3 regions of the Providencia stuartii genome follow, and region 1 is predicted to be linked to each of the others. Evidence: predicted binding sites of a transcription regulator. Region 1 holds the regulator's gene; each other region holds the start of a gene.
What was found. The regulator ArgR, encoded in region 1, controls arginine synthesis, uptake and breakdown. The targets are predictions, from matches to a motif close to ANTGAATAAAAATACANT.
Positions count from the first base shown of each region.

Region 2: the regulator ArgR is predicted to act here: its motif matches at 2,785-2,802, upstream of argA (amino-acid N-acetyltransferase).
Region 3: the regulator ArgR is predicted to act here: its motif matches at 2,024-2,041, upstream of argC (N-acetyl-gamma-glutamyl-phosphate reductase).

Region 1 is NZ_CP119546.1:4,062,015-4,067,457, reverse strand. It holds gene fbp (class 1 fructose-bisphosphatase) at 1-467, opposite strand, end outside; gene mpl (UDP-N-acetylmuramate:L-alanyl-gamma-D-glutamyl-meso-diaminopimelate ligase) at 769-2,148, shown strand; gene argR (transcriptional regulator ArgR) at 2,333-2,803, opposite strand; gene mdh (malate dehydrogenase) at 3,243-4,181, shown strand; gene P2E05_RS18410 (helix-turn-helix domain-containing protein) at 4,261-4,533, opposite strand; gene P2E05_RS18405 (DNA-binding protein) at 5,051-5,398, shown strand.
Region 2 is NZ_CP119546.1:3,537,755-3,543,197, reverse strand. It holds gene recD (exodeoxyribonuclease V subunit alpha) at 1-720, shown strand, start outside; gene P2E05_RS16010 (hypothetical protein) at 778-1,347, shown strand; gene argA (amino-acid N-acetyltransferase) at 1,407-2,750, opposite strand; gene amiC (N-acetylmuramoyl-L-alanine amidase AmiC) at 2,997-4,247, shown strand; tRNA gene P2E05_RS15995 (tRNA-Met) at 4,352-4,428, opposite strand; tRNA gene P2E05_RS15990 (tRNA-Met) at 4,458-4,534, opposite strand; tRNA gene P2E05_RS15985 (tRNA-Met) at 4,565-4,641, opposite strand; gene mltA (murein transglycosylase A) at 5,002-5,443, shown strand, end outside.
Region 3 is NZ_CP119546.1:4,247,442-4,252,884, forward strand. It holds gene P2E05_RS19370 (argininosuccinate synthase) at 1-89, opposite strand, end outside; gene argB (acetylglutamate kinase) at 167-943, opposite strand; gene argC (N-acetyl-gamma-glutamyl-phosphate reductase) at 981-1,985, opposite strand; gene argE (acetylornithine deacetylase) at 2,088-3,242, shown strand; gene metF (methylenetetrahydrofolate reductase) at 3,471-4,355, shown strand; gene P2E05_RS19395 (TPM domain-containing protein) at 4,408-5,443, opposite strand, start outside.

The sequences.
Region 1 (5,443 bases):
ACTTGGCGATGGCCTGGTTGCAAGAAGTCGGCTTCAGTCACAGGCTGACCAATTGGGGTAATACGATGGTAAATAGAGAAGATTGTTCCGACGGAAACGTTTACATCGATATTAGAAGAACCATCTAATGGATCCATTAATACGACATATTTCGCGTTTTCTGCACGATCACCTTCGAAAATGACGATTTCATCTTCTTCTTCAGAGGCAATACCGGCAACTTCCCCGCGAGCTTTCAAAGCTGCTTTTAATTTTTCATTTGCATACAGGTCAAGCTTCATCTGGACTTCACCTTGTACATTCGAAACACCACTTGTGCCTAGAATGTCGACCAGTCCAGCTTTGTTAATATCACGATGGATAATTTTAGCGCCCAGTTTAATTGCTGACAGTAGTGCGGTCAGCTCTCCTGTTGCATGAGGAAAATCTTGTTGCTTATCGACGATGAATTCGCCTAATGTTTTCATGACGAAGGTCCTGAATATAATTGACAGAGGTTTGCAGGGGGGAATTGTACCCTTGCGCGGTGAGTTTATCTATACCCTTCATACTTGCTATCGCAGCGTTATGGGCTGAGTTTTGTTACCTGAGTCACATACTTGCGTATGCCCCCTTAAAATTGTTGTTGCTTGCCGCGTGTTGTCGCTTGAATGATTTTGGGAATACTCTGCATTTTTTGTTGTGGTAAGAATTCGAATTTTTGGTCTATATAAACCTAACATTGATGGGTAGAATAATGATAAACCTCATGCTATTGGATGGAAAATAATGCACATACATATTCTGGGTATCTGCGGTACGTTTATGGGTAGTTTGGCAATACTGGCTCGTTCGCTCGGGCATAAAGTGACAGGCTCCGATGCAAACGTGTACCCTCCGATGAGTACATTGCTAGAAAAACAAGGCATTGAACTCATTCAGGGCTATGACCCTAGCCAGCTTGAACCTGCACCGGATATGGTTGTTATCGGTAATGCGATGACACGCGGTAACCCTTGTGTAGAAGCGGTATTAGAAAAAGGCCTAACTTACACATCGGGCCCTCAGTGGTTACATGACCATGTTTTACCCGAGCGCTGGGTGCTTGCCGTAGCAGGAACACACGGTAAAACAACCACCGCGGGCATGTTAACATGGATATTAGAAGATTGTGGTTATAAGCCCGGCTTTCTGATCGGCGGTGTACCCGGAAACTTTGAGGCCTCTGCTCAAATTGGAGAAAGTCCTTTCTTTGTGATTGAAGCGGATGAATACGATTGTGCATTTTTTGATAAACGCTCGAAATTCGTTCATTACAGCCCAAGAACCTTAGTGTTGAATAATCTCGAATTTGATCACGCTGATATTTTCGACAACCTTGAAGCTATCCAAAAGCAATTCCACCATCTCGTCCGCATTGTGCCGAGTAACGGCAAAATTTTTATGCCCGATAATGACTCAAATCTGAAACAGGTTATTGGAATGGGGTGCTGGAGTGAACAAGAATTTATTGGTGAACATGGAGAGTGGCAAGCTAATAAATTAAACCATGATGGAAGCCATTTTGAAGTTTTCTACCAACAAGAAAAAGTGGGCGACGTTATTTGGTCACAAGTCGGCAACCATAACATCCATAATGCGTTAATGGCGATTGCAGCCGCACATCATGTTGGTGTTCCCGCAGCAGAAGCGTGTCGAGCATTACATAAGTTTATCAACGCACGTCGTCGTTTAGAGTTACGGGGTGTTGAATATGGCGTGAGTGTTTACGATGATTTTGCTCATCACCCAACGGCAATCTTAGCGACCTTAGAAGCGTTACGCAGTAAAGTTGGCGGTACTTCACGGATTATTGCGGTACTTGAGCCTCGCTCAAATACCATGAAGATGGGGATCAGTAAAAATGATATTGCACCATCATTAGGCCGTGCTGATGAAGTGTTTCTCTTCCAACCTGCGAATATTCCTTGGATGGTGACAGAAATCGCTGAAAATTGTGTGCAACCCGCACGTTGGAGTTCTGATATTGAAGCGTTAGCGAACATGGTGATTGAGACCGCACAGCCAGGTGATCATATTTTGGTCATGAGTAATGGTGGTTTTGGTGATATCCACGGTAAATTGCTTGCGGGACTTAAAAAGAAATCCGAAGCCGAAGGCGAAAATTAAAATAAGCCTTAATAAAAAAGGCAGCTTAACGAAAGTGTTTCATTGGTTGAGTCACTTCTGAAGCTGCTTTTTTATTGCAGATGATCATCGGGCGGTCATGAGATAAGGTCAGAATTGACGACTACAGTGACCGCATCGATGTGAAAGAAGGGGCGAGAGGCTTCCCGCCTGAGTGACAACAGTCTTAGAGTTCTTGATCAAAAAGCGCAAGGATCGCTTCATAAAGCTCTTTAGTGGTGAAATTATTCGCTGGCGTAGAAAAAATAGTATCGTCACCCGCAATGCTACCTAAAATACCCTCCGCTTTCCCCAAAGAATCCAGTAAACGTGCGATCAGCTGCGCTGCACCTGGGCTGGTTCTAATCACAACAACAGAGTGATTGTAATCAATATCAAGTACAAGGTTTTTTAGTGGGCTGGTGGCAGTAGGAACACCGGGTTCAGTAGGTAAACAGTAAACCATTTCCATTTTAGCGTTACGAGTACGAACGGCACCGAACTTAGTTAACATTCTGGAAATTTTTGATTGGTTGATATTTTCAAAGCCTTGCTCTTGCAGTGCGATCACAATTTCAGCCTGAGAGCTAAATTTTTCTTCTTTAAGTAGAGCTTTAAAAGCTTTAACCAAGTCTTCTTGTTTAGACGGTGTACGCATAATTAACCCATCCTATGACAATAAATTAAGTTGTATTATCCGTAAATGTGAATTTTTATGCAACAAAATTGCGTTATGATGGTTTCGTATACAGGAACGATCTGCCTTTATGAATCGAGCACTCAACGCGGAGATGGTTTTAGCGTGAAACACTCAATTCGCACAGAAAAAAATGCGCTAATGTATTATTTGTAACAAATCCGTAAAAACTATTTATTATGTAAAGGTCAATAGTGATAAAAACTATTTGTTAAAAAAGTGCCCCTTATCTCATTAACAGATAAGGATTTTGTTTAGAATAGATAAAATGAGTACGTAAGCGTATTAACTTTAATATGCTTCAACATCTGTTAATGAATTGTTTTTTATCAGTAATGTGTTTAATGCATAACAAGATGAATCCATATACTTTTTAAAGTACAAATAAAGGAGTTTCAGAATGAAAGTTGCAGTTCTAGGCGCAGCAGGTGGTATTGGTCAAGCTCTGGCCCTTCTTCTTAAAAACCAGCTTCCAGCAGGTTCAGAACTCTCTCTATACGATATCGCACCAGTAACTCCGGGTGTTGCTGCAGACCTTAGCCATATCCCAACTGATGTGAAAGTGGTTGGTTTTTCAGGTGAAGATGCGACCCCTGCACTGAAAGGTGCCGATGTTGTACTGATCTCAGCTGGTGTTGCTCGTAAACCAGGTATGGATCGTTCAGACCTGTTTAATGTTAACGCTGGTATTATTCGTAATTTGACTCAACAAATTGCGACAACCTGTCCAAAAGCCTTGATCGGTATCATTACTAACCCTGTTAACACGACAGTGGCTATTGCTGCTGAAGTACTGAAAAAAGCAGGTGTGTATGATAAAAACCGTCTGTTTGGTGTGACAACGCTGGATATTATCCGTTCGAATACTTTCGTTGCAGAACTGAAAGGTAAGAAACCTCATGAAATCGAAGTGCCTGTCATTGGTGGTCACTCAGGCGTCACGATCCTACCTTTATTATCTCAAGTTCCAGGTGTTGAGTTCACCGAAGAGGAAATTGCTGCACTGACTAAGCGTATTCAAAACGCAGGTACTGAAGTTGTTGAAGCAAAAGCAGGTGGTGGATCTGCAACCCTGTCTATGGGTCAAGCAGCTGCACGTCTCGGCCTCTCTCTGATCCGCGGTCTGCAAGGTGAACCTAACGTGATCGAGTGTGTTTATACTGAAGGCGAAGGTGAACATGCCCGTTTCTTTGCTCAACCCGTTCGTTTAGGCAAAAACGGGATTGAAGAGCACATCTCTTACGGTAAATTAAGTGATTTTGAACAAAAAGCACTGAAAGATATGCTAGATGTACTGAAAAAAGATATCGAACTAGGCGAAAAATTCATTAACGGCTAATTGTCGCTCAGTTTTTTACTGAATTTTAAGAAAACCGCTGCTCCTAACGAATTGGGTCAGCGGTTTTTTTTATTGGTTTTTAGCGTGATGTTGATACTTTTTCTCTTATCTTTCTTTCTAATAATTCACCTGTAATGGGATTAAAATAGCGGCTTGGCCATATTTCTGATGGGTGGATTTCAAGAAAATTTGCAATAATCCATTCTCCTTTTGGCCAAGGGCGAGATAAAGCGTTCGCCAGTGTGGAAGAGCTTAAACCCGCATGTCGAGATATTGCTGCTAGAGTTGTTCCGCGTTTACGTAATGCGGCAATTATATCTGCTGGATGCCAATCCGATTTCCGTAAGATCATTTTTTAGTCCTTTTTTTACTCAGAATCATGTAGAGTTAGTAGTACATCTAACAGGACTTTGTGATACATTCACTGCAATCGTCCTGTTATTGGAAATAAAATAACAGAAATTTCCCAAAAATATTTCTAATTTTTTCTAAAAATTCAGTTTTATGAAAGGGATTCTATTTTTGTGAAATATTAGAAAGCGTTAGCAAATATATTTGTGGGTACATCTAACATATTGAAAATAAAAACTAACTACTTATAGTTATCTGAGGGAAATGGCATATTAATGATTATAGTTATAACTACTAATAATATATAAATATTATTCAGCAAAAAAAGAGAATTGTATGCTGATTTCAACTCAATTTGTTGTTATTAAAAGAAATTAAAATACACTTTACATGTATAACTCATATATTAATTAATAATAAGTTTTAATAAAAACAAATGAGAATAAGGTTATTGAGAAAATAAGCACATTTTTCAGCAATTATTATTGAATTGTAAATAATGACCAGGAGGGTCAAGTATGCAAAAAGAGTGGTTAACAGCGAAAGAGTTAGTTGGTTTAAAGGGACTGCCAATGACAACTCAGGGGATAAATGCGATGGCTCGTCGGGAAAACTGGCTATGCCGCAAACGGCGAGGTATTCAAGGAAAGGCGTTGGAATATCATATTCATAGTTTACCTGAAGGTTTATTTGATTCCTTTTCTGTTTATGAGACGCCTGCATTATATCAAGTAAAACATAATGATAATGCATTTATTTGGCAGGAAATATATTACCAACTTTCACCGGAAGAGCGCAGCGCCATTTTGGCATTTATTATGCGCGAAGGGGTAATAGCATTAGTGGATTTAATAAATAAAAAATGACCTACCTTAAAAAGAGGTCTGATGTAATTAATTAATGAAGAATAC
Region 2 (5,443 bases), 520 kb from region 1:
GCGGTTAATGAAGGGGATGTGAAGCGTGCTGAGAAAGTCTTAAATAGTTCCTTCAATGATGTGCAGACCTATGGACAGGAAAGTGAAGACGATTACGCTCAGATGTTAATGGACGCTGCGAAGTTCTATCAAGATTACCTCTTATCAGTGAAAGCCGCTCATGACCCAGCAGAGATATTGTTTAAATTTAATCAATTCCGCTTACTTACCGCTTTAAGAGATGGGCCTTATGGTGTGATCGGAATAAATGAAAAACTGGAAAAGCTACTGCATCGTCAAGGGCTTATTTATCGACCATTTAATCAGACCAATAAACACTATGCAGGACGGCCAATTATGATTAGCCGAAATGATAGCCCGCTAGGGTTATTTAATGGTGATATAGGTATAATATTGCCCGATGAGGAAGGGGCTCTTAGAGCTTACTTTCAGTATCCAGATGGTTCGATTAAAGGCATTCAGCCTAATCGATTACCTCTACATGAAACGGCATATGCTATGACGGTGCATAAATCTCAAGGTTCAGAATTCGCCCATACCGCATTAGTATTACCGAAGGTATATTCACCAGTAGTGACTCGTGAACTGGTGTACACCGCGATAACGCGAGCTAAAAAAACGCTTTCTTTGTATTGCAACATGAAAATTTTACGTCGAGCTATTGAAACGCCAACAAAACGGCGTAGTGGTTTAGCAATACAATTAATGAATGTAAAATAGAGTCACAAGCAGTAGCTGTGGCTACGTAAATCAGACTTAAATGCAAAAGGTAATAATATGGATAACCAGCCAACTATGACGGCGTTAACGGTAACACTGAAAGCGAGAATCGAGCCGGAAAGACGTGCTGATTTAGAAGATGCATTTACACAAGTCATGCAGGGGATGAATAAAGATATTCAGGTGACTGGAGGTGGTACTTTACTTTCAGACAGCGGTGAAATTGAAGAATGTGATATCGAGCTTTCTGTGGCTGAGGCTAACGACGAAAATATCAGTCTGATAATTCAATTGTTCTCGTCTATGTTAGCGCCAAAAGGTTCTCGATTGATTGTGCATGGAGAAGATACGGTAATTGAATTTGGTGATGAAGAAGGCTTAGCACTCTATTTAAATGGCACTGAATTGCCTGATGAAGTTTATGAGAATAGTGATATCAATGATATTTTCGACAAAATGGATGAGGCTGTCGAAGATATTGGTGCTATCCATGGGGTATGGGAAGGGCCGACTGAAACCGCTTTCTACTTCTATGGTTCATCCTTTGCCGAAATGTCAGCATTGCTACAGCCCATTATCGACAGTACGCCACTCTGCCAGAAATCACGAGTAGTCCAAATTGCTTAAGCTGATTTACTGAATAACTAACCTGATCTCAATAAAGGATCAGGTTAGCTTGGCTTGCGTTATTTGTCGGTAGGCGCTTTTAAATCTAACATTAAAATTTTTGAGCGGCGTTGGTAGTTATATAAAGCTTGTTTTTTCAATGGCAACATTTCAATCTCAGCAGGAATAAAGCCTCTTTCTTGAAACCAATGAATGCTACGCGTCGTTAGCACAAATAATTTTTCTAATCCTATTTGCTTAGCTTGTAGCGCTATGCGGTGTAGCAGTTCTTCTCCCCGCGAAGAACTACGATAGTCAGGATGTACTGCGACACAGGCCATTTCACCCAGTTTTTCTTCTGGGTAAGGATAGAGTGCTGCACAAGCAATGACTAAATTATCTCGTTCAATGATGGTAAATTTATCGATTTCCATTTCGAGTTGTTCTCTTGAACGCCTAACTAAAATACCTTGTTGTTCTAGTGGGCGGATTAATTCAAGAATACCACCAATGTCGTTAATATTGGCGCGGCGAATTTGCTCTGCACTTTCCATGACGATTTGAGTACCGATACCATCGCGTGAAAACAGCTCTTGAATCAAAGAACCATTTTCTTGGTAGCTGAGCAAATGGCTACGACGCACACCACGGCGACAGGCTTTCGCTGCGCCACGTAAAAAACGCACTGTTCCTGAATAATAATCGCCTTCAGCTTCCAGCTCTTGGATCCTATTTTCTGCCTCATTGGGAAATAATTCAGATAGAATATTCCCTTCTTTATCGGCAACCCCTTGCGAAGAGCAAAATCCTATTAATTTTTCTGCTTTCATTTTGACTGCAAGCTGAGTTGCGATTTCTTCTGAGGTGAGATTAAAACTTTCTCCTGTTACAGAAACTGCAACTGGCCCAATTAATACAATAGAACCATTATCAAGTTGCTTATTGATAGCATCTTCATCGATACGACGAATACGACCGCTATGACAATAATCAATACCGTCATCGACACCAAGCGGTTGGGCGATGACAAAGTTTCCACTGACAACGTTGATGTGAGCGCCTTGTAAAGGAGTATTGCTAAGACTCATCGATAAACGAGCAGTGATATCAAGTAATAAAGCGCCTGAAGCTTGTTTCACATATTCAAGTGTATTCGAATCTGTCACCCGAGTATGTTTATGATAAACCGCTTCATAATTGTGTTCAGCCAAGATGTTCTCAATCTGAGGGCGAGCGCCGTAAACAACAACAATGCGGATGCCAAGGCTATGTAATAAACCTATATCATTGACAATACTTGGAAAATTTTCATGCGCAATTGCTTCTCCGCCAAGCATAATAATAAATGTTTTGCCGCGGTGGGCATTAATATAAGGTACCGAATGGCGAAACTCATCAACCAGCTCGGTGCTGCGCTCTTTCATAACCATCCTCATAATTGAATTTTTATTCGCAATTAATGTATTTTTATTCTTTTTGGCGATAAATATCAAGTAAAAGATAGAACAAGACTTGTAACATTTTTATTATTTGAGTTTACATATCTCTATATTTAAATGTGTATTCTTGATGACAGCATGCGAATGATTCGCTAGAGTTTATGTTTCTGGCCTCAATTTGGCTTTTATTCTAAAATCACCTGATATTCAGTTTTAGGTTCGGAATTATTGATGAGTCACCAAGATCACTGTCCATCTAAACGTCGCCTTATACAGGGGGCGGCTGCGGTTATGTTACTTAGTGTCAGCCCATTTGGTTTCGCTGCGAATACAAATGTTATTGCGGTGCGTATATGGCCGGCATCAAGTTATACGCGCGTAACGCTAGAATCTAATGCTCCATTAAAATATCGTCAGTTGGTATTGCATAACCCTGAGCGCATAGTGATTGATCTCGAAGGGGTACAACTGAATAACATCCTGAAGCAAATGGGAACTCAGATTCAATCGCGAGACCCCTACCTTAAACTCGTTAGAGTGGGGCAGTTTGACCCGAAAACTGTACGTCTCGTTTTTGAAGTAAAAAATAAGGTTAGCCCACAGATCTTCACGATGGGGCCTGTTGCCGAGTTTAAAAACCGTTTAGTGATGGATTTTTATCCAGGGCAAGGTGTGGAAACATCCGATGACCCTCTGTTGGCTTTGCTAGAGGATTATAATAAAGGTGATTTAGAAGAAAAAATGCCTGCTCAGGCCAAAAAGCCCGGTAAAGCAGGAACTGATCGCCCAATTATCATTATGATTGACCCAGGGCACGGCGGTGAAGACCCCGGAGCGATGGGCAAATATAAAACACGCGAAAAAGATGTTGTGTTACAAATTGCACGGCGTTTGAAGGCGTTGATTGATAAAGATCCTAAAATGCGTGCCTATATGACCCGTAATGAAGATGTGTTTATTCCATTGAAAGTTAGGGTCGCTAAGGCTCGTAAAATGCAAGCAGACCTGTTTGTGTCTATTCACGCGGATGCTTTCACGAATCGCTCTGCTCATGGTTCTTCTGTATTCGCACTATCGACGAAAGGGGCGACAAGTAATACTGCACGTTACCTTGCGCAAACTCAGAATGAGGCCGATTTAATTGGTGGTGTTAGCAAAAGTGGTGATGTGTATCTGGATCATACAATGCTCGACTTAGTTCAAACTGCAACAATTAATGATAGCTTGAAGTTCGGCGATGAAGTTTTAAAACGTATGGGAAAAGTCAATCGACTGCATAAAAACAAAGTCGATCAGGCGGGCTTTGCGGTACTAAAAGCACCAGAGATCCCATCAATTCTCGTGGAAACGGCTTTCATTAGTAATTTGGAAGAAGAGCGTAAGCTGAAAACAGCTAAGTTCCAGCAACAAATGGCAGAGTCTATTTTTCAAGGAATTAAAGCTTATTTCCGTAATGGTGGTGAGTTAGCGATTAGAAATTAGTTTCTGTATTGCAAAATTTAAAATAGTGTAGGGTGATGAACTGAAAAGTGAGTCACCTTTTTTCTTTCATGGTAGGTTTGGGAAGATAAGGGAAGTATAACAAGTGGTTGCGGGGGCCGGATTTGAACCGACGACCTTCGGGTTATGAGCCCGACGAGCTACCAAGCTGCTCCACCCCGCGACTGAAGAGGTCAATATAACAGGGGATATTGGTTGCGGGAGCCGGATTTGAACCGACGACCTTCGGGTTATGAGCCCGACGAGCTACCAGGCTGCTCCATCCCGCGCCTGAAATATTTTTGATGCTGATTTTTTATTGGTTGCGGGGGCCGGATTTGAACCGACGACCTTCGGGTTATGAGCCCGACGAGCTACCAAGCTGCTCCACCCCGCGTCCGATAGCGGGCACTATACTCGGGATGAGATCTGATGCAAGTTTTTTTGTGTTTTTTTTTCAAAATCCAGCACAGATAGAACAAAATATCATCGTTGTGGTGTTTTTTTAATCGTTAGGGGCAATCATTGAAGTCGTAATGGGTTTTGTCTAAGGTTCTACTTAAAAACGTTTAACTGGATAATTTATCGACAATAAAATGAATTCACGATGCCGATAGAGCCTGTGTTCAGTAGCATTTTTGGGAAATTAGGTTGAAACCATTCTAGCGACCATGAGTATATATATGATTAGCCGTTTCATTATTTATTGGGGTTTGCTATTGTGCGCTTCATATTGGATTGATGTGGGCGATATCATATGAAATTATGGAAAAAGTGGTGTATAGCAAGTGCGCTTGTTACTTTGCTTGTTGGCTGTCAGTCTCATCCGACAGACAAAGGACAGCAATATAAAGATGGACGTTTAAATCAAGACCTTCAGCAAGTCAGTCAACTGAATGTTCAAGGACGCCCTATCAATTCACACGATTTTAGTCAGCAAGTTTATGAAATCAAAAATGCATCGCCGCGTTTATTTCAAAATAACAATGACACCTACCATGCTATCGAAAATTGGTTAATGGCAGGAGGAGACCCGAAAAAGCTGACTAATTTCAATTTAACGGCATTCCAAATGGAAGGTGTCGATAATTATGGCAACGTACAATTTACAGGGTATTACACCCCAGTTATTGAAGCGCGCCGCACAAAGCAGGGCGCTTTTCAGCATCCCTTGTATGGAATGCCGCCAAAGGGGAAAA
Region 3 (5,443 bases), 190 kb from region 1:
TCATAGTTTTCTTTCAACCATGGAATAATGGCTGATGTATCTAAACCGCCTGAATATGCCAATACGATTTTTTTGATGCCCTTTTTCATAACTTACCTATCCCGATTTCGCTTAATTAAAGAGTTCATGTGTTATTGGTTGGCAAAGCCCCCCGAACGCACCCATTTTATGATGCTAAAATCCGCGTACCGATGGCTGTGCCATTAAATAGTGCGGGGAGTTGCTCTGCATGACGCCAACTTGCAATGTCTACTGGGCGTTGCAACGTTTTTGCTGCGTCTAATGCCGCGTTCACTTTGACGATCATGCCATCTGTGATAATGCCTTGTTCAATGAGCTTCTGCGCTTTTGCTGTGGTCATTTCATCAATTTTTTGCCCTTTCCCATCGAGGATGCCGCTAACATCTGATAATAGGACTAAGTCGGCATTCAAAGCTTGTGCGATAGCCGTTGCTGCTTGGTCAGCATTCACATTCATCAATAAACCCTGTTCAGTCACACCGATCGAGCTTATGATAGGTAAATAACCTGCCCCCAATAGTAACTGTAACAATTTAGGATTACCGGGTTTCGCATCCCCAACATGACCAAGCTCATCATTTAACTGGCTGACTGTTGCACTTTGTCCATCACCTAATGATAGTCCAACCGCTTGTAACTGGTATTTAGTCGCCCACGCCAATAGTGTTTTGTTGGCAGTGCCTGCTAATGCACCAGTGATAATATCAATCTGATCAGTAGGTGTGACACGGAGTCCTTGTTTCTTCACCACCGGTAATTGGAGCTTTTGCATAAGTTCATCAACCAGACAACCACCACCATGTACAATCACTAAAGGTCGTTGATGAGACTGACGATAGGTTTGTAATGCAGTAAATAATCTTTCAAGCGCTTCTTCGCTATCCAGTAATACACCACCCAATTTGATCACTAATGGTTGCATGGGTTAATCCTTAATAAGTTCGTTGACCGTGATATCACTAAAGTAATGATTGCGTTTCATTAAAACCGAAACGAATATTCATGCACTGTACCGCTTGTGCTGCTGCACCTTTTAATAAGTTGTCTTCCGTTCCGACTAAGATTAGGTGCTCGCCTTTTAATACAAAGCCAATATCGCAAAATGGTGTGCCAACGACAGCTTTCAGTGCTGGAACACCTTTTTCATACAAACGCACTAGCGGTTTGTTGTGATAGGCATCTTTGAAGACTTGTTGAATCTGTTCGGTCGTCACACCAGCGTTTACCTTACAAGTAATCGTAGCCAAAATACCGCGAGAAAAATTCCCCAAGTGCGGTGTAAAAATGACGTCACGTCCCAAATGCGTTGCGATTTCAGGTTGATGACGATGCGTGAAAATACCGTATGGCTGTAAACTCACTTCACAAAAACTATTTGTCATAGAAGCTTTACGACCCGCGCCCGAGACCCCACTCGTCGCGTTAATCACTGGCCACATTTGGTCATCAAGTAGTTTCGCTTCAATCAACGGTTTCAACGCTAATTGAGAAACCGTTGGATAGCATCCCGGCACAGCGATGAGTTGTGCTTGACGAATTTTGTCGGCTTGCCACTCAGCAAGGCCGTAAACCGCTTGATTTAACCATTGACTGTTTGTATGTTCGAATCCGTAATATTTTGGGTAGAAAGCGGCATCTTGAACACGATAAGCACCCGATAAATCAAAGACGACACAGCCTGCCTCTAAAAACTGAGGGGCGATGTCATGGCTAACTTCATGAGCAGTGGCAAGAAAAACGACATCAATACCTTGTGCCGCAGCCGCAACATCCGTTAATGGTAAGACAGGAATATCGATAATACCCTTATACTGGGGATGTAGATCAGAAAAGCATTTACCTGCATCAGCACTTTGAGCTGACACCATCAATCCCTGAAGATTTATTTCAGGATGACGTTGCAGATAAGCCGCTAATTCTGCTCCAGTATAACCACTGGCTCCGATAATGAGTGTGTTCAACATATGCTTTCTACCTTGTGCTCGTGACCCAAACAGTTTAATGTGTATTTTTATTCAAATAAAGTGCATGAATATTGATACTATTATGGATAAAGGCTGTCAACAGTGAATATTAAATTACCTGCATTTATTGAGATTTATCGTCAATTAATTGCCACTCCCTCTATCAGTGCCACTGATTCGCAACTCGATCAGAGTAATAAGGCTCTGGTCGAACTGCTTGGTGGGTGGCTAGAAACACTCGGGTTTACGGTGAATATACAACCAGTGCCAGATACCCGCGACAAATACAACCTACTCGCAACGATTGGTGAAGGAAGTGGTGGCTTGATGCTATGTGGCCACACGGATACCGTGCCGTTTGATGAAGGTCGATGGAGCAAAGATCCATTTACCCTGACAGAACAAGACGGCAAGTTATATGGCCTCGGCACTGCGGATATGAAAGGCTTTTTTGCTTTTATCGTTGATGCGTTGCGTGATATTGATATCAATAAACTGACTCGCCCACTGCATATCCTTGCAACGGCAGATGAAGAAACATCAATGGCTGGGGCGCGTTATTTTGCGGCCAGTACACAGCTACGTCCTGATTTTGCGATTATTGGTGAGCCAACCTCACTACAACCGATACGAGCACATAAAGGCCATCTTTCCAATGCGATCCGTATTACTGGCCAATCAGGCCATTCGAGTGACCCTGCCCGAGGCGTTAACGCAATTGAATTGATGCATGAATCTATTTCACATCTCATGACACTGCGTAATACGCTGAAAGAGCGCTATCACAATCCGGCTTTTGTCATCCCTTATCCAACCATGAATTTTGGTCATATTCATGGTGGAGATGCAGCTAACCGAATTTGTGGTTGCTGTGAATTGCACATGGATATTCGCCCATTACCTGGGCTGACTTTGCAAGATCTCGATGAATTATTAAATGAATCCTTAGAGCCGGTGAAAAAACAATGGCCGGGACGGCTAGCCATTGAATCTCTCCACCCACCGATCCCCGGTTATGAGTGCCCAACCGATCATAAAATGGTTGCAGTGATTGAACAGCTCCTTGGTCAAAAAGCGGATACCGTAAATTACTGTACTGAAGCGCCATTTATTCAAGAATTGTGTCCAACGTTGGTACTGGGCCCCGGCTCTATTGAACAAGCGCATCAACCCGATGAGTTTATTGATATGAAATTCATCGAACCCACTCGACAACTCATTAGCCAGTTAATTGAGCACTTCTGTTTAACTGAATAAAAATGCGTTCTGCGCAATAATCTTTGGTTATTGCGCATTTTCTTACATGAATTTTTTTCCTATTCCCCCTGAAAAACCCTCACACCTCTATTTCATTTAAGTGTTGACTCAGTATCAGCATATCCGGTAATCTCTATTTAGACGTCTAAACGTATAGACGCACAAATGGATATAATCAATTATCGATACAATTTTCGTTTCGTCATTACAAAGTCATGAGGACAGGGTATGAGTTTCTTTCACGCAAATCAGCGCGAAGCGCTAAATCAAAGTCTCGCTGAGCTAGATGGGCAAATTAATGTCTCCTTTGAGTTTTTTCCGCCACGCACTGAAGAGATGGAACAAACCCTGTGGAAATCCATTGATAGACTGAAAAACCTTAAACCCAAATTTGTCTCTGTAACTTATGGTGCAAATTCAGGTGAGCGTGATAGAACCCATAGCATTATTAAAGATATTAAAGACAAAACCGGCTTAATTGCAGCGCCTCATTTGACTTGTATTGATGCATCCCGTGAGGAACTCAAAGAAATCGCGCGTGATTACTGGAATAACGGTATTCGCCAAATCGTGGCATTACGTGGTGACTTGCCGGATAATAGCCGTAAACCAGATATGTATGCGGCTGATTTAGTTGAGCTTCTTAAAAAAGAAGCAGATTTTGATATTTCAGTCGCCGCTTACCCAGAAGTGCACCCTGAAGCTAAAAGCGCCCAAGCTGATTTGATTAGCTTAAAAAAGAAAATTGATGCGGGAGCGAATCGGGCTATTACGCAATTTTTCTTTGATGTAGAGAGCTATTTACGTTTTCGTGACCGCTGCGTCGCAACGGGGATTGATGTTGAAATTGTACCGGGAATTCTCCCTGTCTCAAACTTCCGTCAATTGGAACGTTTTGCCAAGCTGACCAATGTGCGTATCCCATCATGGATGAATAAAATGTTTGAAGGGTTAGATAACGATCCTGAAAGCCGTAATTTAGTTGGCGCCTCAATTGCCATGGATATGGTGAAGATTTTAAGCCGTGAAGGCGTGAAAGATTTCCATTTTTACACCTTAAACCGCTCTGAACTGACGTATGCGATTTGCCACACGCTTGGAGTAAGACCATAGCCGCTATAGAGTATGAAGGCCGCACTTTGCGACCTTCATCTCTCTTATGCTATTACCAATGCCCTGAGGCACCACCGCCGCCACTCGACCCACCACCGCCTCCGCCACTGTCATGATCACTCGATGAACTCGAGGAGCTTGACGAGCTCGATGAACTCGAAAAATCCGATGAGCTAAAAGAAGAGGAATAATAAGGTCGGCAAATATCATTCCATTCCTGTTGTTGCTGTCGGTAAGCAGGCAAAATGGTATGTATCACGACCAAAAGTATTGGTGTCGCAAACATGCTCCCTACAACACAAAATAGGGCCATCAAGAGAAGTAAAATTAGGTCAAATCTTCCTTCTAACAAGGTCGTTAATAACATGAGTGCTAAGTAATAGAGAGTCGTTATCAACAACGTACTAAATAGTGAAGGAAAGTAGTATTTATATTGATGATACTTTTTTAGCTTAGCTAACTGTAGCTGTTGATTTGCTCGTGCCCGTTTGGATTTATCCGCATACGCGATACGATAGATTTTCTTTTCAATATATAGTCGACGTTGTTTAGTACCATAGAAGAGCGCCGTAAAATAAGCGGTAATAAATGATATGAAATAGAAGAGCTTATAGTTCTCGATACTCTTTGGTAGCACAAATCCACCATAAGAGCCGCCCATTTGATAGCCTACGGCTTCATTGATCACATTTATCACACGAGATACGCTATTTTGGATCCCTGTGTAATAATGTTCATGTTTAAAATTAGGAATAATACTTTGGCGAATGATACGCCCAGAGAGGGCATCGGTCATCACGCCTTCATAACCATACCCAACTTCAAAACGGACATTGCGGTCGTCTAGCGATACAACAAGCAATATACCATTATTTTTGCCTTTTTTTCCGAGTCCCCAACGATTAAACGCACGTAATGAAAATTGCTCTATTGTTTCAGGTGCTGTCGTTGGAACAATATAAACAACAAATTGCGTTCCATCACCACGCTGCTTTTCAAAGTTTAATAGCTGGTTATTTAACGTTTGATACTGTGACTCACTTAATAGACCTGCATGGTCGAGTACCCTATCACTTCCCAATGCAGGA